One region of the Paenibacillus sp. PvR098 genome, then DNA from elsewhere that is predicted to be linked to it. Evidence: riboswitches for the same ligand, from Rfam matches in the RefSeq annotation. Region 1 holds a riboswitch; each other region holds the start of a gene.
What was found. Region 1 has a riboswitch for cyclic di-GMP ahead of JOE45_RS21890 (hypothetical protein). Riboswitches for the same ligand answer to the same signal wherever they lie in the genome.
Positions count from the first base shown of each region.

Region 1 (5,828 bases):
CTCGGATATGCCGAAGTTACCGCAATCGTGCAAAGTGGTGAACAAAGAGCAAAAGAAATTGCCGAATCGGTAAACGTTCCAAAAGCATACGGGAGTATAATGGATGTACTTCAGGATAAGGACATTGATGTGATTCACAATTGTACGCCGAATTATCTTCACTATGAGATGAATAAGCAAATCTTACTTCATGGCAAGCATTTGCTCTCGGAGAAGCCTCTAACACTGACCTGCGAGGAAGCGAAGGAATTGTACCATTTGGCTAAGGAAAGAGATTTGGTCACCGGTATCAATTTCAATTATCGTCAGTTCCCGATGGTCCAACATTTGCGAGGCATGGCGCAGGATAATGATTTGGGCGAGATTCGGATCGTTAGAGGGAATTATTTGCAGGATTGGTTGTTGTATGATACGGATTATAACTGGCGGATTGAACCCGAATATGGCGGGCGGGCGCGAGCACTCGGGGATATCGGTTCCCATTTGTTTGATTTGGCGCAGTACGTAACAGGCTTCAAAATTGCGGAAGTAATGGCAGATATATCAACCATTATTCCCAAGCGCTACAAGCAGCGGATAGGACAGACGGCTTTTCAAGAAGGCGGGGCAAACGATGCTGAGCTAGTGGACATCAGCACGGAAGATTATTGCTCTGTCCTGGTCAAATTCGATAATGGCATAAAAGGGGTATTTACGGTTTCTCAAGTGACCGCGGGAAGTAAAAACGCTCTGGATCTCCATTTGGACGGTGCCTTAGCTTCCGGATCATGGAATCAGGAGAGGTCTTCGCGTCTGATGATCGGTTACAGGGACAAGCCGAATGAAACGGTATTTAGAGACCCGACTCTTGTGAAAAAAGAGGCACATCCTTTCCTTCATTATCCTGGCGGTCATGAGGAGGGCTGGCCGGAAAGCCTAAAGAACACGATGGAGAACTTTTATTCAGCAGTAAGAGATCAAACGCCTCTTTCGAATACGATCGCTTCTTTTAAAGACGGCTACCAAAGCATGCTTCTGATTGAAGCGATTCTGAAAAGTGCCGACAGCGGAACCTGGGAAAAGGTAGAGACGGCAGAATAAGAATTGAATAGCAATGTGAGCTTGTGATAACAGCCTATTGACTCCCTCAATAGGCTGTTTTTTTCTTAGTACAGATACAAAGAAAGGGGCAGCACGGTCTGGCTCCCTTTACCAAGGATCATATGGATATCACTGTGTATTTACGAAACAAGGTGGATGTTATAGTATAGATAAGATAAAGATCACATCTACCGGAGAGTGAATTCATGCAATCAGCTAATAAAACGTTAATTATTGATGGTATGGCATTGTTGTTTAGGGCCTTTTATGCCACGTCTTATAGTGGATACATAAGAAAAACGACGGCAGGTGTTCCGACCAATGCTATTTATGGATTTGTTCAGTATTTATTCGATGCGATAAAAGAATATAATCCAACTCATATCATTTGCTGCTGGGATATGGGCAGCAAAACGTTCAGGACTGAATTATTTGATCAATATAAATCCAACCGGATCGCGCCGCCGGAAGAGCTCATTCCACAATTTGACCTAGTAAAAGACGTGGTCACTTCATTGGGTATTCCAAACTTTGGACTTCATCACTACGAAGCGGACGACTGCATCGGTACCCTGTCATTTCTTTTGAGTTCTGAATCGGAAGTTGTCATTTTGACGGGTGACCATGATATGCTTCAATTATTAACGGAGCAAATCTCTGTGGCGATCATGAAAAAAGGCAGAGCTAATTATTGCTTATACACTCCTCAAATGTTATGGGAAGAGAAACAAATTACTCCTGTTCAAATGGTAGATTTAAAAGGTTTGATGGGAGATACCAGTGACAATTATCCTGGAGTCCGTGGAATTGGCGAGAAGACGGCTTTGAAGCTTATACAGGAATTTTCCTCTGTTGAAGAGGTACTTAATAATTTAGATAAGGTTTCCCCATCGGTCAGAAAAAAAATCGAAATTGACCGAGACATGTTGATACTTTCAAAAACATTGGCGACAATCAAAAAAGACACTCCATTGGATTGCAATCTGAATGAATGTGTGTTGAGTATTAAAAGAGAAACAGCCGAAAAGATATTTTTGGACCTTGAATTCGAAAGCCTGTTAAAGTTGATTGGCTAGAAGTTCAATTTACTATAATAATACAAGAGGGGCTGTTCCCAAAGTGGATTTTTCTACTTGAGGAAATGGCCCTTTTGTTCACACAATAATAGAATAAAAATGAAAATTTTTACTAAAAAAAGGAATTTGATTTATGATGTCGAATATTGTTTAATAATATATAGTTTTCTGACAAGTCTTCCTTGAAAAGTCGATAAAGGCACACCCATTGAAAAGTGGGGTCGCAAAGCTACAGGGGCTTCAGTGTGATTACACTATGCCAGCCAGTTACCGAAACCTGGATCAATAATCCTCCAATTTCGGAGGATTTTTTTGGTTTTGGGACGTTTTTTTTGTGTAGCATTCTTTCATCGTCACTCTAAGTAGATGAGTCTGACCATCATTTGTGAAATATCATAGTGATAGAGGAGAGAGTGAAATGTACCTTGGCCGAGTTCCTGGGATGGGATTAGAGGAGATTCAAAACAAAACGTATGAGGAATTGAAAGACCATTACATTAGCCTAAAGGTTGAATTAAAGGTAGCCCGTATTAATTTTGAATTTGAGAGGGCCATGGACCTTAAAGAAGAAATGGAACTCATTTATAAAGCATTATCAAACAAAAAGGAAAAAAAGACCAGTTAATTGTATATTCAAGATGGATTCACACGAAGCAGGTTATAACGCTTCGCGGTATGGAGGACCTATGAAATGAAAAATGAAAGATTGCTTTACATACTGTTTCGATTAATGAAGAAAGAACTAAGTATTTACGAACATTGTATGCGTGTTGGAAAGCTGGCCAAAATATTGGCTTCCCATCTCCATTATAATCAGGAACAAACACGCAGCTTGGTAGTAGGCTGCCTTCTGCATGATATTGGAAAAATTTTTATTCCTACTGATATTTTAAATAAGGATACAGATGCAACGGTAGAAGAGTGGGAAACCATGAAACGTTATCCTGTTCTTGGAGCAAATTTGGCGCATAAAGAAGGAATTCATGATCTTAACATCATTGAAATTATTAAATTTCATCGTGAACGATGGGATGGGGCTGGTTATCCTTATGGCTTACGTGGCGAGTTCATTCCGAATTTCGCGCGAATTTGTTCTATTCTTGAAGTTTTTGATCATATGCTCCAAGATACCCCTCATCGGAAGGGGTTATCCGTTCAAGAGGCCAAACAAGAACTGTGGTATCAGAGCAGGAAGCAATTCGACAAAAATATTGTTCAAGTTTTCCTGAACATTCCTTCACATGATTTGGAAATTTATAATCGTTCTAGCAAATGGAGAAATGAACAGTATGGGTAAGTATTATCCTGATATCCCCTGAAATAATACGGTTATTACATCGTATACATAAACCAGGTAACCGTAAAAAAGAAAAGAAAAAAATAACATATCCTACACCCCTTGTGTCATCTCGAAATTGCGCCCGATGAAACTGTTCATACGCTCAAACAATGGGCCAACCAGCACAATTGCATTACGGTCATCCACGCATAGTATAAGGGCTAGGCGCAAAGTTTTCGTTGTTTTTTTGGTTATAATGGCGGATGCCCGACCCAAGGATATCCTTGGGTCAGGAAACAACGCCCCCGTTCGGCTGATCAATCGTTTGTTTATCTCATTTATTCAGAAATCACGATCATTTGACTTTCGGCTTTCCAATCTACCTTTGCACCAAGTGATTCAGCTACAAAACGCAGCGGAAGTACCATGCTGCCGTTTACAATCTTGGCAGGCGCATCAATTGTAAATTCTTGACCGTTCACAATAGCTGCATTGCTCTCATTTGTTAGTAGAATCGTCGTTTCTCCACGCTGAATTGAGACTTGTTGCGATGCTTCTTCCCATTCCACATTAGCTCCAAGTGATTCTGCAATTGCACGAGCAGGCATCAGTGTAAACCCATTTTCAATAAATGGAAGGACTTCAAATTTGGGCACAACTCCATTTACGAATGTTTTAAGCTCAGTGTTATTGGTTTGTGCAAATACTTTGTTCAACTCTTCAAAGACCAATAGATTTTTCGGGTTAAGTGCAGCTGCGGTCGAAAGATGAGTAATCGCTTCATTAGATTTACCTGCTTTAGCTAACTCTTCACCGAGTTTAAATCGTACAACCGCACTAGTCGGATTTTTCTCTACCGCTTGCTCAAGATAAAGTTGTTTCTCATCTGACTTATCTTGGCGTCCAGCCATTTCTGCCTTTACAATCAAGGAAAGATAGCTTTCCGGTGCTCTAACATCAAGTTGTTTGGCAATCTCCTTGGCATTGTTGAGGTCACCGTTCGCCAGGTATGTTAAAGCTAATTCAACATACAGGTTGTTGTTATCCGGGCTTGCCTTCAATAATTGCTGGAAGTTGGCAATGGTTGAATTGTAATCGATGTTTTGTTTCAACTCGAAGAGGTTCGTCTCAGCCTGCTGTTCTTTTAGATATTGCTCATAAGCAGAAGGATCTATCTTAGAACGGAATTCCTCCACGCTCCATGACAGTTTCATGACTTCTTCGAAGCTGGAATCAAAGGGTTTTTCCGTTATGTCAAAATCAAATCCTTCCTTACCATCCCCCAAACGTGATTCAGAAGAAGTTGCTCCATTATGTGCAGCAGTTGTAGAAAAAGTGTTTTCTCCGGCTTCCGTGCGAGTCTCGGAAGAACCGGATTGAGAAGCTGTGTCATTAGTCGGCGCAGAGCTAGCACCTTTTTCCGAACGAGAGTCGGAAGAACCGGATTGAGAAGCCGTGTCATTCGTTGAAGCAGAGCTAGCGCCTGTTTCTGAACGCGATTCGGAAGAGCTGGATTGAGAAGCTGTGTCGTTCGTGGAAGTAGAGCTAGCGCCTGTTTCTGAACGCGATTCGGAAGAGCTGGATTGAGAAGCTGTGTCGTTCGTCGAAGCAGAGCTAGCACCTGTTTCTGAACGCGATTCGGAAGATCCGGTATGTGAAGCCGTGTCGTTCGCCGAAGCAGAGCTTGCTTCGGTTTCCGTTCCTGACACAGAAGAACCTGCACCGTGTGTCTGTGCAAAACTAGAATGGATTGGTGTAATTAATAGCATGGATGCGATAGATAATGCGGTAATTTTTTGTTTCATTTGTTCATGACCTCCATTTTTATATGTATTATTTAGTTTCATGATTGTTAATACGACTTTAGTTGTATATAAATGGGGGTCGATCGACATATATCATCAAAATATTATTTATTTTATGGGACTACAGTACTGCAATTAATTATTTCATGTGACTTTTAGGTTATGCTAACCTGCCAAACCAATGATGTTTTCATATGGTAGCGACTGATTCTATACGGGGAGACTATAAAAAATGGCTTGTGGAATAAAAACAACCTTACTCCAACAAAATGCCGAAGTAAGGTTGTTTAGTAGATGGGGCTGATAGCTATGTGTTTACCTAGAATAACCCCTGCTGGATGTAGAGGCCTCGGATGAGCTGGAATCCCCGGAAGATCCGGACGAGTCGTAGGAGCCGGATGAACCGGAATCTTCGGACGAGCTGGACGATCCAGACGAGCTGGAAGAATCAGATGATCCAGACGAGCTGGAAGAATCGGACGATCCAGACGAGCTAGAAGAATCAGATGATCCAGACGAGCTGGAAGAATCGGACGATCCAGAAGACCCAGATGAACTGGACGGAGCAGATGAACCAGATGAACTGGA
Region 1 covers NZ_JAFIBU010000001.1:4,407,813-4,413,640, forward strand. Annotated here, with positions in the region: gene JOE45_RS21880 (Gfo/Idh/MocA family protein) at 1-1,080, shown strand, start outside; gene JOE45_RS21885 (5'-3' exonuclease) at 1,287-2,156, shown strand; cyclic di-GMP riboswitch class I at 2,345-2,431, shown strand; gene JOE45_RS21890 (hypothetical protein) at 2,575-2,781, shown strand; gene JOE45_RS21895 (HD-GYP domain-containing protein) at 2,848-3,453, shown strand; gene JOE45_RS21900 (copper amine oxidase N-terminal domain-containing protein) at 3,774-5,240, opposite strand; gene JOE45_RS21905 (anti-sigma factor domain-containing protein) at 5,556-5,828, opposite strand, start outside.

Region 2 (5,828 bases), 2.3 Mb from region 1:
CTTATCAAGCGGGCCCCGTGCCCTTGCGTTATGTATGGGAAAGCCGTATCGGAGTGACCTTATTATTGCTATTCGAGCTGGGGCTTCGCTGGAGGGATATGATATGAAATCGTTAATGGAGGCTCACGATGTACGCTACAGCTACCCCGGAACTGGGGATGAGGCGCTTCAAGGATTGACGATGAGCTTGCCTGCAGGCAAGAAAACCGCGATTTGCGGCCATAACGGGTCCGGCAAATCCACCATGTTCCTGCATGCGATCGGCATTCACCGCCCTGCCGCCGGAGAGATGAGCTGGAAGGGTTCTCCTATGTCCTATCGTCCGAGTGACCTCCAAAAGCTCCGGCAGCAGGTTGGACTTGTGTTTCAGGATCCGGAGCATCAGCTGATTCTCAGTACGCCGTACGAAGATATCTCCTACGGTCTACGAAATGCCGGGATACCCGAGCATGACATTACCCAGCGTACCCAACATGTGCTTGCGTCCATGGGTCTGGAGCTTGTAGCCAACACACCCATTCATCACTTGAGCCTCGGCCAAAAAAAACGGGTTGCCCTTGCCGGAGTGATGGTCCTTGAGCCGGAGCTGCTCCTGCTGGATGAACCGACTGCTTATCTGGACCGCTTGTCCGAGCGGCAGCTCATGAAGGAATTAAACCGGATTCATGAGAGCGGCACCACCGTCGTCATGGCTACGCACGATATGAATTTGGCCTATGCTTGGGCGGACTGGATCCTGGTGATGGATCATGGGAAATGCCTGCTGGAAGGCATACCCTACGACGTGTTTAAACAGGAGGACTTGATGATTTCGCTCGGTCTGGAACCGCCCATGCTGCTGCAAGTCTGGTCGAGTTTACCCGCGAAAGTTCGCGTGGAAAGCCCCCCTCCTCGCAGCATCGCCGAGCTGAAGGAGCTTATGAAAGAGTTATAAACATACAGAAAAAAGCCGATCCCCTTTCTCTATGCTTGGGAATCGGCTTTTACTTATTCAAAAAACCGTACAGAAAAAACACCGGACGGTCCTTAATTGCAAACGGTTTGGGCATTGGGGGGATGTGCGTCGGGTTTCAACCGCTTTATCACCCCACCCCTATTCCCGTTTGTTCTACACTTTGAATTTACTTATAACATCTTGCAGCTCTTGCGCCATCATACTTAAAGCTTCCGCTGAAGATGCTACCTCCTCCATAGAGGCATTTTGTTCTTCTGCGGATGCAGCGACGTTCTGTGTATTGCCTGCGGATTGTTCGGCAATATTAGCTACAGCTTCCATCATTTCCACCATGCTTTGCGAGCTTACATTAACTTGTTCTACAATAGAAGAAACCTCTTGGGATTCGGCAGCCAACCGTTCGATTGAATTTACAATGTCTCCGAAGGTTTCACCAGTTAAATGAACCATCTTAATACCTTCTTGGACAATGGATGTACCATCATTCATAGACTCAACCGCTTTATCCGCTTCCGTTTGAATCTCTTGGATGAGTTCACGAATTTGAGCCGCTGCATCACCCGATTGCTCAGCTAATTTCCGTACTTCGTCAGCTACTACAGCAAACCCTCGCCCATGTTCCCCAGCCCGTGCAGCTTCAATCGCGGCATTTAGAGCTAACAAGTTCGTTTGATTGGCAATTTGTTTGATTAATTCAACGATATGCCCAATTTCCTTGGATTTTTCGCCTAGTGTGTTAACCACACCCGCCGTTTGACTGACCGACTGTTGTACCAAATTCATTTGCTCAACCGTTTGCCTAACGACTGTGTTTCCAGTGTTTGCTTTATTGCTCGCAGTGCTCGTTAAATCTGCAACGTTTTGAATAGACGATGCCGCCTGATTCATTCCTCTTGAGATTTCTGCAGCTGCTTCAGTTGCTTCAGTTGCACTGGAAACTTGCTTCTCCGTGCCTAACGCGACCTCTTGAATCGAGATTGAAATTTGTTCAGTCGCTCTGCTAGTCTGTTCTGCGCTCGCCGATAACTGTTCCGAAGTTGAGGCAACATGATCCGTATTTATACCGACTTGCCCAATTAGATGGCGAAGGTTGATCCTCATTTGATTGACGGAGTTTGATAACTCCCCGAGTTCATCCTTGGAACGTATAACGATTTCCTCGCTCAAATCTCCACCCGCGATTTTCCCCGTAGAACTCATCAATTCTTTAAGCGGCCTAGTAATGGAGCGCACGATCCAAAATACAAGCAGGATACCGATCACAATAGCGATGGCAATGACGGCGATGGTCGTATTGAGGATGCCTTGGGTGGAACTCGAAAGTTCTGTAACATCAATGACACCAATAATTTTCCAACCGGTTTCCGGGTTAGTGGCAAATATAGACTTTCTTGGGTGTCCATTAAACATATACTCAACAATACCGCTGTCTTTTTCGTAAAACTTTTCAATAAATGGATCTTCGCTTTTCGTTCCCGGCTTTCCCGTCGGGTGTATAACGAATTTGCGATCCTTGTCCATAATAGCAACATAGCCCTTTTGCCCAACTTTGGTATTCCTCACTTGTTCAGCCATTTTGGATAGCTTCAAAGTCGCGCCTACAACACCTCCGCCATCGCTGGATGTTTTTGATTGAATAACCACTACATTACCCGACCCATCCGCCGAGGCAATGGCATCGTTCACGACTGCCTTCCCTGCACTACCCACAGCTTTGATCCACCACGGACGTACCGTAGGGTCAAAGTCCGCGGGTAGCTTTAGCTCAGGTAAGGTAAACATCAACTTCGTATTGGTTGCGAAATGTACGTTTTCAAATTCAGGGTTCACTGTCAAGAAGGTTTCCAATTCTTGTCTAATCTCTGGATAAGATGAATTTACACCAAGTTTAGTTGCCAAGTAATCGACATCAGATAGACTTGAAGCCATGATATCTTTAATTTGATTGTTCGTAACTTCAACACTTTGATAGGCATTTAGCTCTATTTGTTGGCTTACTTGGTTCTTTGCCTCCTGGTAAGAAAACCATCCGATAGCAGAGCATGGTAAGATTAAAATCGCAAGAAAAGCAATCATTAGGCGATTTTTGACTGTCATCTTCATCATACATTTGTTCCCCCATGTTAGTTAATATTTAATGCAAAGCAACCATCTACAACATTTCCGGCATTTTTATGATCTCTGAATTGGTTACACCTTATCTGTTTAACTATATCTATTTTGCAAATGAAGCTGCCAATGATAGTGAACGATCTGGCAACTTATAACATGCGCCTCCCATCAATATAAAAATAAAAAAAAGGACCACACAGGGTCCTTTATTACCCCTTTTGGTAACCCGGCTGTCATCGCTTTCGCATTAGACCCGCAGCTTTGCGCCCTCACCTTTCGGATAAGTTTGCCATTATCACTAGGAAATATTATGTTTTAGGTCTTTTGAATCAAATTTCAATCTTATTAAATTACATTAATTTGATCAATTTTGTCAATCAATATATTTTTTTGTCGATTATTAGACTTATTTGGGCCGCTTATACAAATTATGTTATGAATTTCGACAAAATTTTCTGGTTGTTTATTTACATTTCTTTTGTAAGCTACTATAATCGGATTTTGTCAATAAACATTACATAAACGGAGGTAGAGTATGAAACCATTGAAGTACGCACTTATATCGACTTATACCGCTGCGACCCTGGCACTTGTTCCTGTAGCCGCGTATGCTGCTCCTGCAGCTAATCCGATCCAGGTCGCTTCTCACCCGTCTTCCGAAGTAACGATAGCCGTTGCCCAAAGCTGGCTCCCGGAGGTATTCAAGGAAACCTCCAAGCTCAATTCTTCCGTAGTGGAGAAAGATTTCATCGACGCTCTTCATGCCGCAGGCAAAGCCGCCGGAACCTCTGTGGACGTTGCTGCTCCAAAAACCGACGGAGCGCTCACCCGTGAAAAATCCGCTTCCGTGCTGAATCAAATCATTAAAACTCCTTATGCGAAAACATTTGTTTACACCGATGTTCCTGCTAACAGTCCTTATGCGGCTTCGATTTTGAACGTCAGACAAGCGGGACTGATGAACGGCGTATCGTCCGAATCGTTCGGATACGGCAAACCGCTCACTTACGGGGACGCAGCCGTACTCGCCAACCGAGTGTACAGTCACTTATTGCCTTTCACGCTTCCCGAAGCTACCATTACGGATATGCAGAAGGCGATGGAATCAGGCCGACTAACATCCAAGGAGCTTGTTCAGCAATACTTGAACCGGATTGAAAAGTATGATAACCAAGGACCCGCGTTGAATTCTATTCTTACGTTGAATCCTCAGGCGATTGAAATAGCGAATCAGCTTGACAAGGAACGTGCCGAGAAAGGACCACGAGGCCCACTGCACGGCATCCCGGTCATCGTGAAGGATAATATCGATACAGTCGACATGCCCACTACTTCCGGGTGTAAATGCTTGGAAGACGCTATGGCTCCTGACGACGCTACCCAAGTGAAAAAACTGAAGGATGCCGGTGCGATTATTCTGGCCAAGTCCAATCTCCACGAATTCGCGTTCGGGTATACGACGGTCAGCTCTCTAGGCGGTCAGACCTTAAACCCGTATGACCTCACCCGCGTACCGGGTGGTTCCAGCGGCGGCACAGGCGCAGCAATTGCAGCCAATTTTGCTGCAGTAGGTTTGGGGACTGACACAGGAGGTTCCGTACGTGTTCCATCTTCGTTCAATAGTCTCGTAGGCGTTCGTCCAACCGTTGGACTTTCAAGTGTTGACGGCATTACGCCGCTTGCCAACGCGCAAGATACAGGCGGTCCGATGGCCCGTTCCGTAGAGGATGTTGCTCTGATTCTGAACGCAACTGTTGGATATGATCCGAAAGACGTTTCGACAGCAAAGAGCGTTGGCCAAGTACCTGTTGATTACACAGCATACCTAGACAAGGAAGGTCTGAAAGGCTCCCGTATCGGTGTAGTCCGCGAAGTGTTCGGTACGAATCCGGAAGTCAACAAGGTCATGAACCAAGCGATCGAGGATATGAAGAAAGCCGGAGCCGTTATTGTAGACAACGTGACCATTCCGAATTTTGCCGAAATCAACAAGTACGGCAGCTTGAGCGCTTGGGAATTTAAATTCGACTTCAACAACTACTTAAAATCGCTCGGCGAAGGCGCTCCTTACAGCTCCTTGGATGAAATCATCAAAGACGGTAACTTCCATCCTTCCAACGAAGGCATGCTCAAGCAGCGTAACAGCCGCGAGTCGTTGGATTCGGTAGAGTACAAAGATATCTTGCTTTACAGAACGAAGTATGCGCAAAATGCCGTCCTGAAAATGATGGCGGACAACCAGCTTGACGCACTTATCTTTCCTACGTCAGCTAATCCGCCAGTCAAAATTGATCCAACTCAAATGAAAGAATACCAGTCGATCGGTGAAGGCTTTAAGCTCAGCACCTTTACCTTCTGGCCAACGGTAACCGTTCCGGCAGGATTTACTTCTGAAGGACTGCCAGTCGGTGTGGATTTCTTCGGCCGGGCTTTCAGTGAAGCGACACTGCTCAAACTAGCCTATTCTTTTGAACAGAACACGCATCACCGTAAGGCGCCAGAACTGACGCCGTAAGCAGCAGTCTTATCCTCTACTAAGCAAAAGCAGGTTGCTCAGGCAACCTGCTTTTTCCTGTTGAAACCATATACATACGAAAAAGCCGATCCCCTTTCTCTATCACTTGGGAATCGGCTTTTACTTATATAGGAGTTATGCGGCCTTAGATACGGCTAATCCTCATAACCCGCCATGCCTTTGTCCATCAAGTAGTCCATCTCGGCGTCCAAAATCGCTTCAACGGTCAGTTCATCTAATTGGACA
Region 2 covers NZ_JAFIBU010000001.1:2,155,369-2,161,196, forward strand. Annotated here, with positions in the region: gene cbiQ (cobalt ECF transporter T component CbiQ) at 1-107, shown strand, start outside; gene JOE45_RS10795 (energy-coupling factor ABC transporter ATP-binding protein) at 104-934, shown strand; gene JOE45_RS10800 (methyl-accepting chemotaxis protein) at 1,109-3,061, opposite strand; cyclic di-GMP riboswitch class I at 3,285-3,368, opposite strand; gene JOE45_RS10805 (amidase family protein) at 3,603-5,582, shown strand; gene JOE45_RS10810 (hypothetical protein) at 5,738-5,828, opposite strand, start outside.
Region 2: linked by a shared signal. The riboswitch ahead of JOE45_RS10800 (methyl-accepting chemotaxis protein) and the one ahead of JOE45_RS21890 (hypothetical protein) in region 1 are both predicted to bind cyclic di-GMP.

Region 3 (5,828 bases), 530 kb from region 1:
ACGGTTCGACGGACTGGGGGCCTTCGAATAAGAGAAGCTCTACGCTAGTGGCATGACTGGAAAACAAAGAAAAATTGACGCCGTTCTGATCCGGGGTAGCCCCTAGCGGGTGAGGTCTTCCTGCGTATACCGATAAGCTTCCAACATACGTATCAATTGTGAACGCCATCTAATGTTTCACCTCATTGTTGGACATAAACACGAGTTTGCGGCCTAAGTCCTCCCGATTATCAGCGGTTAAAATATCCGCCCGCCCCTGTCTAAGCGCTTCGCAGTGGGTCGGCCACCACTCTTTGTTTTCCCGTTCGATCTGCTCGAACGTAGGACGCATTGACCGGCGGAAGTACCGCATTCTTCAACCCGGCAAACTGTATACCGTCTTCGATCATTCTGGCCGGCAGCGGGTTGGATACCCGACCCCGCCTGGAGTAATCTGCGGTTAGGCCGAGGTAGTCATTGACTCTTTTCTTGATGACATTCCTCCGGAAGTGGATTACGGTTCACGGCTTTCTCTATTTCTTCTAAAAATACACGGACAAAGGTTTCAACTACTTCTGGATGCTTCCCGGTGATTAAATTACCGTCAATGACCAGCTCTTGGGTCTGATCTCCCTCGAAAACAACCTCTGCCCCTGCATTTTGTACATCCGATATGACATTATGCGCACAGGTCACTTTTCGGCCGGCAAGCAGCTGCGGATCTGCACAGAAGAGCCAGAGGCTGTGGCAAATGGTTCCGATTTTCACCTGTCCCCGGTTCAATGCTTCAACCGCCGCCCTCAGAAATTGAACCGCCGGCGCTTGATTGAGCTGACCTTGCTTCGGATTCGCCTCATATCTCAGCCGGTCCATAGCGTAACCACCGATCAGCACAATACCGCAGTAATCCTCCGTACGGATGTCGGATACCTCCACGTCCACCCTGACACAGCTTGTACCATCGTTGCCCACAAAGTCCAGATATTCTTTCCCCCACAAATGGCTGATATAATCGACTGAATAACCGTTCTTAGGAAAATATTCATTAAACGCCCGAAACTCGGTCTCATCATAATGGGACTCGACCAACACCCCGATCTTCCCCTTGGTCTTTCCTTGAGCAGGTATTCTCCCATAATGGATATCGTCCGCCATTTGCTTTACATCCCTTCTCTTCAATTTATTTCGTGTTGGAAATATTAACCAAACAGTATGTATTCTATTTAGCTGAGACGGTGATTATCACGCTTTTCTCCTAAAAAATAATTTAGAATTCATATGATTTTGTTTTCACGGTCAAGGCGTATATGATTTCGACGGTACGACCTAGATACTCACGAAGCAGGACTTCCATTTACCTTCCTCTTATACAAGGGAACATCCGAAATGTAAGCCAAGAAAAAAGAGACCCGGCTGAGGTCTCCTTTTTTACTTCTATTTAATTTTAGTCCACTTACCAACTTTTCTTTGAAATCTCTTATCGCTAGCTCTTTACAACAAAAAATAGGATTCCTCCTTGGTAATTGCTAAAGTCACCAAGGAGGAACCCTACTATGGCAATAGGAAGCGGTGATAACTATATGCGTTCAATGGCGGAATAACCATACGCAATGTTATTTATTTAATTTTGAAGATAGATACAGACTCATTCAAGCCTTCGGCAAGCTGCGAGAGTGATTGTGCAGTCGCCGCCGTTTCCTCTGATGCCGCAGCCGCCTGCTCAGTTGCGGATGAGATGTTTTCAATCGAATGCATCACCTCGTTGGACTGGGCAGCCTGCTCTTCACACGCAACCGCAATTTCGCCTACTTTACGTTCCGTTTCGTTAATCATTTCAATAATTCTTTCAAAGGCTTTCCCTGTCTCTTCGGAATGATTCACGCCTTCAGAAACAGCCATTACACTCTTACGAGTGTTTTCCTGCATCCCTTTAATAATAGCTGTAATTTGCTTGGTTGCATCACCACTGCGTTCGGCGAGCTTTCTAACCTCATCCGCGACCACTGCAAATCCTCTGCCTTGTTCTCCGGCGCGTGCGGCTTCGATGGCTGCGTTAAGGGCGAGCAGATTGGTTTGCTCCGCGATGTCGTCAATGACTTCGATAATATCCCCGATTTTATTGGAGTCTTCCTCAAGTCGTGTCATTTGCGAGCTGACCTGGGTCATGCCGGTTATGGATTTTTTGACTATATCTCCGCCTTCATGCGCGATGCCTGTCGTTTTAGAAGCCATTTCAGCCGCTTCCTCTGCGCTTTCTGCAACGGAATTGATTGCCACGGACAATTCGTTGAACAGCTCCTGCATGTTCTGCGCGGCTTCTGCCTGTGATGCGTTTCCGCCGGCAATCTCTTGCGTCGTTGCAGAAATTTGTTCCGATGCGGCAGTGACTCTTTCAGAGGAATCTATCACTCCCCCGATTAAACCTCGTAATTTATGTACCATCTGGTTAACGGAGACAGATAGCTGCCCTAATTCATCGTTGGAACGAATTACGATTTCCTCGGTCAGATTTCCGTCTGCGATTTCTTCAGTCGAATTCATTAATTCTCTTAGAGGCGTAGTTATGGAACGGACAATCCAGAATACGAGCAAGATTCCAAGTGCCATAGCTACAGCAATAACTGCGATGGTCGTAAGGAAAATGCCTCGGGTCGCTTCCGTGATCTCCGAAACATCAACAATTCCAATAATTTTCCATCCGGTGTCCGGATTAGTTACGAATACCGCCTTCTTCTGCTCACCATTAAAATTAACGTCAACCGTTCCAGAGGCTTTCTCGTAAAACTTTGCGGTCGATTCGGATTCGCTTTTGGAGCCTGGTTTTTCCGTCGGATGGATAATGATTTTTTGGTCTTTGTCCATAATAATGACATAGCCCTTTTGGCCTACCTTGATGTTTTTCACTTGTTCAGCCATTTTTGATAGCTTCAATGTCGCGCCCACAATCCCAGAACCATCATCGGATGTTTTCGATTGGATTACCACTACATTACCTGACCCGTCCGCGGAGGCGATGGCATCATTAACGACAGCTTTCCCCTTACTTTCCATGGCCTTAATAAACCACGGCCGTTTGGAAGGATCAAAGTCTGCGGCCAGCTTTAATTCAGGCAATGTATACATTGCACGGTTATGCGTTGCAAAATGTACATTTTCAAATTCAGCGTTTATCTCCAAAAATGTTTCAAATACTTTTCGGATCTCCGGAGCCGATAAATCAGCATTAAGATTTTTCCCCAAATAATCGATATTTGATAAGCTTGAGGCCATAATATCCTTAATTTGATTGTTCGTAAAATCAACGCTGATGCTTGCATTTTGCTCAATTTGCTCGGTAATCTGGCTCTTTGCATTCTGATATGAAGACCATCCGATGGCGCTGCATGGCAAAATTAAAATCACTAGAAACGCGATCATTAGTCGGTACTTAATGCTCATTTTCAACATGCTTGTGTGTTCCCCCTCTGAGTTGTACACTGTATACTACCTTTGTTTCCAGAAGTTCCGTTAAGCGCGCTCGGCATTACCTCCCTGATTTTGATACCTAATAAAAAAAGAAACTGTCCCCATTATAAAAAACGGGGCAGTCTCTTTTTCCCCCATTGACGGCCCGGCTGCCATAGCATGAAACTTTAGACCCGTGGCTTTGCGTCCCTGCCTTTCGACAGGTTTGCCTTTTTCAATTGGTAAAATGACAATTTTCGACAAATTGACTAACTCATAGTAACATGCTGGTGTTACTAATATCAAGTAGCAATTCAGGAACGAATGATTAAATCCCCGACATCACATACATATGAACACTTTCCGGCATTTTCTCCTTATCCGTCCATAGTAAGGCTCGTAGCAGGAAAATACAGACATATTTTTTATTGATTCCACTATGACATTAGGGCTCACATTGCTTTATGCGTATGCCGCAATACCAATTCGAGCGGGTAGGCTTTATTTTTAGGTATTTTGTCCTTGTTCATACTGTAATATAATAAATACACAACACAGCTAAGCTATCAACATCTCAAATCGGAAAAATATTAAATTTTCTACCGTTGCTCATACATCATTTTGTCATACACCATTAGGAGGGTAATAGTGTGGTTCTACAATTAATTATTTATATAAGTTTGCTTCTTTCTTCCCTTTTTCTCATTTCACGGTATATTACCAATCGCAGAAAGCCTTTGAATTGGTTTTCTCCGCTCTCAGATAAACTGATCATCGGTTTTTTTTACGGGGTCATCGGCGTTTGTTTAATGTATATTGGCAAGGCGCTCAACGGCAATGTTGCAGATCTGCGGCAAATCGTCGTTGTTCTCGCTTTATTTTATGGGGGTTGGATCCCTACGCTGGTTTCCTCCCTGCTGCTTTTTATATTTCGTATTCTCATGTTTACCGATTCTTCTCCGGTAGCTTTTCTAATGAGTCTCATGTGCACGATAACCATCACTCAAATTATTATGAAGTCACAAATCCCAAGATCTAAGCAATGGTACACGATCACCTTAGCGGTCATGATAGAAGTTTATGCTTATTTATGGTACCTCGGAGCTTACTCCAGTTTGTTTGATCCTGAACTTTTACACTTTGCGGTTGCTTTTATTTTGGGTTCGATTTTCTCCTATCATTTTATAGAATCCCTTAGGCAATCTTACAAAGTTATGGAAGAACTTCGCCAATCAAAAGAAAGGTTAGAACACAGCGAGGCCAATTATCGGTTGATTGCGGAAAATTCCTCGGACTTAATTGCTGTTCTGAGCGTGGAGGGAAACGCAGTGTATCTTTCTCCCTCTTATCTGCCGGTCATCGGTTTAAGAACAGAACAATTTATAGGAAAAGGGATCAAAGAAATGATACACCCAGAAGATTATCCTCAGCTGATTCAACTTTGGACGGAACTCGTCATAGAGAAAAAAGCGGCCCGAGCGGAATGCCGATACCTGCATGAAAGCGGTCATTGGGTTTGGATTGAATCCCATTACATGCCGGTGCTTGGCATCAAAGGTGAAATAGATAAGGTCGTTGTGATTAGCAGGGATGTTACGGAACGAAAACAAACAGAAGAACTCATACGAGAAACCGAGAAGCTATCCATGGTTGGCGAGCTCGCGGCGGGTATTGCCCATGAAATCCGCAATCCTTTAACGTCACTGAAAGGGTTCATTCAATTAATGAAGAAAGAAACGTTTAAGCCCTCTTTTTTAGACATCATGTATGAGGAACTGGATCGGATTGAGACCATCACCAACGAACTGCTCTATTTAGGCAAACCGCAAGTCCAGATGGTCAAGGAAACCAATATCAAGGAGCTTTTAGAGCAAATCATTGCATTTATGCACCCGCAAGCGTTATTGCATAATACGTTGGTAACCTTTCGGGCCGAAGATAAGCTTCCCCTGATCACGTGTGTCGATAACCATTTGAAACAAGTATTTATCAACTTGTTAAAGAATGCTCTTGAAGCAATGCCTGAGGGCGGTCAAATTTTCATAAAAACGAAGCAGGAAGATCAAGAAACGCTATTAATTTCTGTTGAAGATCAGGGAATCGGAATTCCGGAAGATCGCGTTGCGAAGCTGGGGGAACCGTTTTTCACTTTGAAAGAAAAGGGCACAGGCCTAGGGCTGACCGTCTGTAAAAAAATTATTAAAGACCATAACGGCAACATCACGTTCCGCAGTAAAGTCGGAATCGGAACGATCGCAGAAGTACGGCTGCCCATTTCAAATAGAATAACGGCTTAACATAAGAGCTCCCTCCCTGTCTGTCTTTACCCTGCCAAATTATGTCAGACACTTGGATGCCAGGTGATATTATGGAACGTGAATAGTCATGACTGGATGGGGATAACG
Region 3 covers NZ_JAFIBU010000001.1:3,882,620-3,888,447, reverse strand. Annotated here, with positions in the region: gene glgX (glycogen debranching protein GlgX) at 1-169, opposite strand, end outside; gene JOE45_RS19180 (DJ-1/PfpI family protein) at 454-1,134, opposite strand; partial or broken gene JOE45_RS19175 (methyl-accepting chemotaxis protein) at 1,597-3,309, opposite strand; cyclic di-GMP riboswitch class I at 3,581-3,664, opposite strand; gene JOE45_RS19170 (ATP-binding protein) at 4,074-5,720, shown strand.
Region 3: linked by a shared signal. The riboswitch ahead of JOE45_RS19175 (methyl-accepting chemotaxis protein) and the one ahead of JOE45_RS21890 (hypothetical protein) in region 1 are both predicted to bind cyclic di-GMP.

Region 4 (5,828 bases), 2.2 Mb from region 1:
CGGCTTCATCTACTCCGTGCCCCCCCGTATGCGAACGGTCATTAAGTTCCCCTAAGTATTCGTCAATATTATCCCAAAAGCCGCTTAATGTTTCTGGTTGCTGCTTGGGTTCTTCAGCAGGAATCTCTAACTGGGGATGCGATTCTTGTGGAGGCCGCTCCTCCACGGGTGTGCTCATATCCGGAGGCATACCGTCATCGAACTGATGAAGAACAACCCGCTCAAGTTCATCCAACATGATTTTAAGCAGATTTTGAACCATTTGCAGCTCTTCATCTATTTTTCGGGCTCTTTCCTCCTGCTCCGCTTTTCTTGCTGCAAACTCGGCTCGGACACGTTCAAGCTCCGCTTCCTTCTGTTGATTCAGCAGTACGACAGCATCTTTCGTCTTCTTTAGAATCAGGTCTTTATAAACATGTGCGGATACCGACGGTTTGACTTGCTGCTTTTTTTCGTTCCATTCCTTTTCCAGCTGCATATTTTCTTTCTTCACGTTCTCGATTTGCTGTCTCAAGACAAAAAATTGGTTCCACAGAATTTTGACGTTATCCTCAGGGATCCCTGGTTCTGGACCTTCTGGCATAAAATTCCCTTCTCTCGTCTTAAGACTCCGACATTTTGCTACGTGCAGTTTGAATGGTCTCAAGCAGAAGCTGCTTAAACCGTTGTTTTTTTAAGTTTTTATCTACAATAATCCGTTCTTGCTGTTCCTCTTCCTGCCGCAGCTCCTCCGTAATACGGTAGACCTGTTTCGTGTTTTCGAGATGAGACATCATAATGAGAGACGAGATTTCTCCTTCAAAGACGGATGAAATTGCGTCATGCTCTCTAACGTCCGTAAGCTTTTTCTTCCATTCTTCATTCTCGGCTATCAGCTTCTTAAGCTCATCCTCTGATTCGGATATCAATTTCTTATACAACGCATCCACAATCGATTAGCCCCCCCAAGTCGCACAGCCGTTATGCCGTTTGCTTTCCACCGTTTAATCGTTTGTTTCCGGCCAACTGCATCAGCAACTTCATCCTCTCCAGCTCCATACTTGCACGTTCACGATCCCCGAGTCTTTCATAACATACCGCGATTTCCCCTATCAAAACGGGAGTAAATACAGCCGCTGGAAGCATGTTTACGGCCGAACGAAACTGGGCTGCCGCCTCCTGGTAATATCCTCGTGACATTAAGATATAAGCTTGCTCTGCGTGAAGCTTTTGAAGCTGTTCGGGAGATAAACCCCGAGCGGCAGGTACGTTTTCGTGCGCGTAGATAGACAATTTAATGTAGCTTTTCAAATAATTCTCCAGCACTTTATCCAGTGTCAGAAAATGAAGCGCCCGCTCCCGGGCCCGTTTGCCTAAAGAGTTCCTCAATTCAGGATCCTTTAGCAGCACTATGATTTTATCGGCCAGTGCCTCGCTGCGTCCAGGGGTTACGACAAAGCCCGTATCACCCAATGCCTCCCGAATGCCTCCTACGTCAGTTGCAACAACTGGCTTGGCGGTCATCATGCCTTCCACCACTGCGTAAGGGAATGCTTCCGTCATGCTGGACAGGGCAACCACGTCGCCGCTCTGATAAGCCGCCGCCATATTCTGAGTATGTCCCGCAAAAATAATCGTCTCATTCAAATCCAATTTATCCCGCAAGGCGAGGCATTCTTCATAGTATTCCTGCACCGCCACGCTTCCGTGAATCACAAATCGTACATCCGGGATCTGCTGTTTTACCGTAAAAGCAGCTTGAACCAACGTTAATATATCCTTGTTCGGGTCGATACGCGCAACCGTCACAACCGTCGGATGCTCATTTCTCCGAATGGGACCCTCCCGAAAAATCTGTTCGTCCACGCCGTTATAAATGACATTAATTTTACTCGGCTCCACCCCGAGCCTGGACTCCCATCGCGTGTTGTACTCGCATACGGGAGAAACCTGATCCGCAAAGGTGTAATTCAAACTGACAATGGAAGATACTAGCCGTATCAAAAACGTATTTAAAAAAGAGGACAGTCCTCTCTTGGATAATGACAAATATTGTTCCCGGAGATACACGCCATGCTCGGTTAAAAGCAGTGGAGTTTTATGCGCCATTTTGGCCAACACGGCAGGAATACCGCAGAAAGCTGCCGCCGAGGAATGGGATACATGCACTTTGGGAATGGGGTTGTTCAATATGTTGAAAAAACGGTAAATCCAGCCAAGGCTTTGAATCATGCCATAAATATCTGGTTCCGGCAAATGAGTACGGGTATCCTTGCACGCGGACAATATAATGTCCTTGTAGATGTCCCAGGTAATTTCAGCCTTGAAGCTTTCTTTGTATTCGTACTGACTGAAGTATTGATTCAATTCGTAGAGAATTTGACCGAAACGGGTTGGATTTTTTTCCGAGCTGATAATTTCTTTGATCAAATCGGAAAAGAGGGGGATAAACCGTTTTTTAACTACCTGGTGCACCGTTCTTTTTTTGGACAGATAGACTTGAGAGAATGGTATTTTTAGATGCTCACAGGGTTCCTCTGTTCCCCACAAGGGCATTTGGGTTATTTGCGTATTTTGGGGTTTTTCGAATTGAGGGGTAATGAACGGGTCAGCCACCACACTGAAGATGACGTAATCCACCATGCTCAGCTGTTTGACTAATATATCACACCAAGTGCTGACGCCGCCTTGGAAGTAGGGATAAGTTCCTTCCGTTAAAAGCATAACTGTGAGCTTATTTTTCATACCGAACACCGTCCCATGAAAACATTTTTCGTCTAGCGAAAAATGGCCGGTTGCACTAATAGCTCTGTCTGCTCCAAGTGCCCACATAAGGAGTAGACTTCAACGCTTCCATTGCTTGTAATTTTTTCGAAAAATATGACGAAGCACATCTATATACCCATTATCATTGATACAATATGTATCTCACGAAACAAATATTTTGTCAAGTCATCATTTCTTCCCACTTATAGGTCAAAAGAACTATAGATTCTTCCTTAAGACTTATCCTACTTACTCTGTGTAAGCATATTCATATGCAAAATAAGCTGCGTTAGAAGGTTTAAACGCTTGGCTTTTTCTATAACTTCCATCGTAATCAGATCGCCTTCGGCGATCAGCAGCTTACCCTCTTGATCGTGCAAATCCTCACCCGCTCTTTTCCCTGCTATATAGTTCTTCTTTAAAGCTTCAGACTTTGATGACTTGTCCGTATCTTCCTTTTTGATTTGAGAATGAGCTGCAGCAATTTTCCCCGAAGCCTTCTCCACTTCGTTCAGCAGCATGCCCAGCATTTGCTTCTTCTTGTGGATTTCTTGTTCCACAATTGCGATTTCTTGCTCACGGCCCAGCTTTTTTCGTTTGTAGCTCTCATGTAATGCGAGCACGTCCACCTCGTTTTGCCCGTGCAGCAGAAGCACCGATTCTTTCGTTTTCTTTCGGATCAAAACAATATATTCCTCATCCACTTCGGGAAGTTGAAGCCCTCTCTTTAATGTAGCCAGCTTTGCGAGCAATTCACCATTCAGCTGCCTCTCCTCTTCAATATGCTGCTGGAGATATCGGTACTCTTCACCCTTTGGCTTTTCCCACTCGTCTGAACCCATTTCTAGTTCCTCCTTTTTTTATTGCGCTAATACTCCGCTATCGCTTTACGGATCAGGTTCGATGCTTCTTGAAGGACACTTTTCAAGCTTTCCAGACTCTTATATTTTTCGAGCAATAACTGTTCGTGCAGCTTGTCTTCTTCTCGCAATTGCTTAAGCAAGACATATAATTTTTTCGTGTACTCTATCTGGCATACCAACAGCAAAGAGGCAGCTTCTTTTTCATAATCATTCGTTAGATAGAAAGGATATTGCTCTTCGATTTGCCGGATCTCTTCCATCAACGTTCGATTACGTTCTTTCCAGTCTTCTAGCTCGCATTCCAGCCTTGTCTGCTCCGTATCGATATGGTATCCCCCCGGTTTCCTATAAATGAATTCTACATTATGGAACTGCTACATATGTATGCATTCATATAAACAAACAGACCGCCCCAAAGGGACGGCCTGAACAGTCAAGAAATATATATTATTACGTTTGTTTACATCGCCTGATATCCAAGCGATTAGTCCTTACCCGATGATTCCATCGGCAGCCGGACAAAAAACTGGATCCTGCCCTCTTCCGATTGGGAGACGTGGATTTCTCCTCCGTGCAGTCGAACAATCTCCCGGCATACAGCTAGTCCGATGCCGCTTCCAACCTCGGATAAACCCGCCTTATAGAACCGTTCAAATATCCTCTCCAGTGCCTTTTCGTCAAGCGGATTCGCTTCGTTTTCGAAGATGATTTCAAGAATCGCCCCAACCATGCGATAGGATAGGCTAATCCTACGGCCGGGAAGTGTAAATTTGAGAGAATTGGATATCAAATTATCGATCAATCGTTCGATCAAAAACAAGTCCGCCCTCACGACAAGCACGTCCCCCTCGAACAGCTCATCGAGCGGCTTGTGCGACCATTGGAACCCGCTTCCCCGAATAACAGGTTCCGTTCGTTTATACAAAAATCGCATCAGATCGATAGCTTTAACGAATACGGGTGAAAAGCGCATCTCTCTTTCTTGAAAACTGGCGAGGTCGTTTAGATTTTGTGCCAGCTTGATCGCCCATTCTGACTGCTGCTCAATCACCACTAGATCAGCCGTGCCCTCCGGAGACACGTAAGCCGCCAGCTGCTTCGCCCGACGGCGAATAAGAGCGATTGGCGCTCTCAAATCATGGGCGATATTGTGCATAAGACGAGAGTTGGCCTGGTGCGATTCAGTCAACTGCCTCGTGCGCTCCGATACCTTTCGCTCAAGCTCTTCATTGGAGGCCGCCAGCCGCAGAGTCAAAGCATCCGACTCCTGCTTTAAAGCTACGTAGCGTCTGATGGTTACTCCCATTTGGGACAGCAAATAAACGAAAAAGCCAGCGTAAACCAGTTCTTCGGACGTCAGCGGCACGGCCAAATAATAAAATGTATCGTTTACGAGAGAAAGCAGAGCAATCGCAAGTGCAATCAGTCCAGAACGCGCCCCCATGCGCCCATGCCGAATGGCTATCGGATAAACAAAGCACAGTACGAAGAGTACAGCGCAGGCTGCCACGGCCGCATGCATGACCATCCATTGAGTAAAAAACGAGCTTGGGGTGGCTAGAACCACCATCGCAAAGGCAACTTCGAGCCCGCGAATCGAGTTGATCATCAGACGTGAATATTCTTGAGGATACATGGCTCGAAAGTAATGGGAAAATGATAATATGGCGGCGATTTCAATCAGGTATTCCAGCTTCACCTGCCAAGCCCAGCTTAAGCCGGGAAACCAGGCAGCCACAAGCACCTCTCCAAGAAAAAACATACGGAGGGCGAAACAGATCGACAATGCCCCCAGGAACAAAGTCGAGCGTTCGGGAAGATACAGCCATGCAAAAGCGAGATAAAACACTCCCATCATAAGCAGTGCACCGCTACTAGCATACTCTCGCATCATCTCGCGTTGAAGGGACGACTCCAGTGCCGTCTCGCCCCCAATGGAAAGCCCTTTCCAGATCCCGCCTTTTCGTTGAGCAAAATTGGAGACCTGGATATCAATCTGCAGCTCTCGCTCTGAGGTAACAAAATGAACTCGCTCCACGGTTTCCTTGGGAATAGACGAGTCGCTGCTTTTTCCTACAGTACCAACCGTTCTCAGCTTTTTTCCATTCACCCACAACGTGTAAGAGGAAGCTACGGGCTCGATCAGCAAGCCGAGAGTTGTTCCGACGTCTTCCGGATGCAGCGTGATACGAAGTCGGTACGTACCGAAGCCAGTGCCTC
Region 4 covers NZ_JAFIBU010000001.1:2,213,128-2,218,955, forward strand. Annotated here, with positions in the region: gene JOE45_RS11035 (hypothetical protein) at 1-583, opposite strand, end outside; gene JOE45_RS11040 (hypothetical protein) at 603-929, opposite strand; gene pelF (GT4 family glycosyltransferase PelF) at 961-2,724, opposite strand; cyclic di-GMP riboswitch class II at 2,760-2,843, opposite strand; gene JOE45_RS11050 (hypothetical protein) at 2,991-3,587, opposite strand; gene JOE45_RS11055 (hypothetical protein) at 3,614-3,871, opposite strand; gene JOE45_RS11060 (sensor histidine kinase) at 4,093-5,828, opposite strand, start outside.
Region 4: linked by a shared signal. The riboswitch ahead of pelF (GT4 family glycosyltransferase PelF) and the one ahead of JOE45_RS21890 (hypothetical protein) in region 1 are both predicted to bind cyclic di-GMP.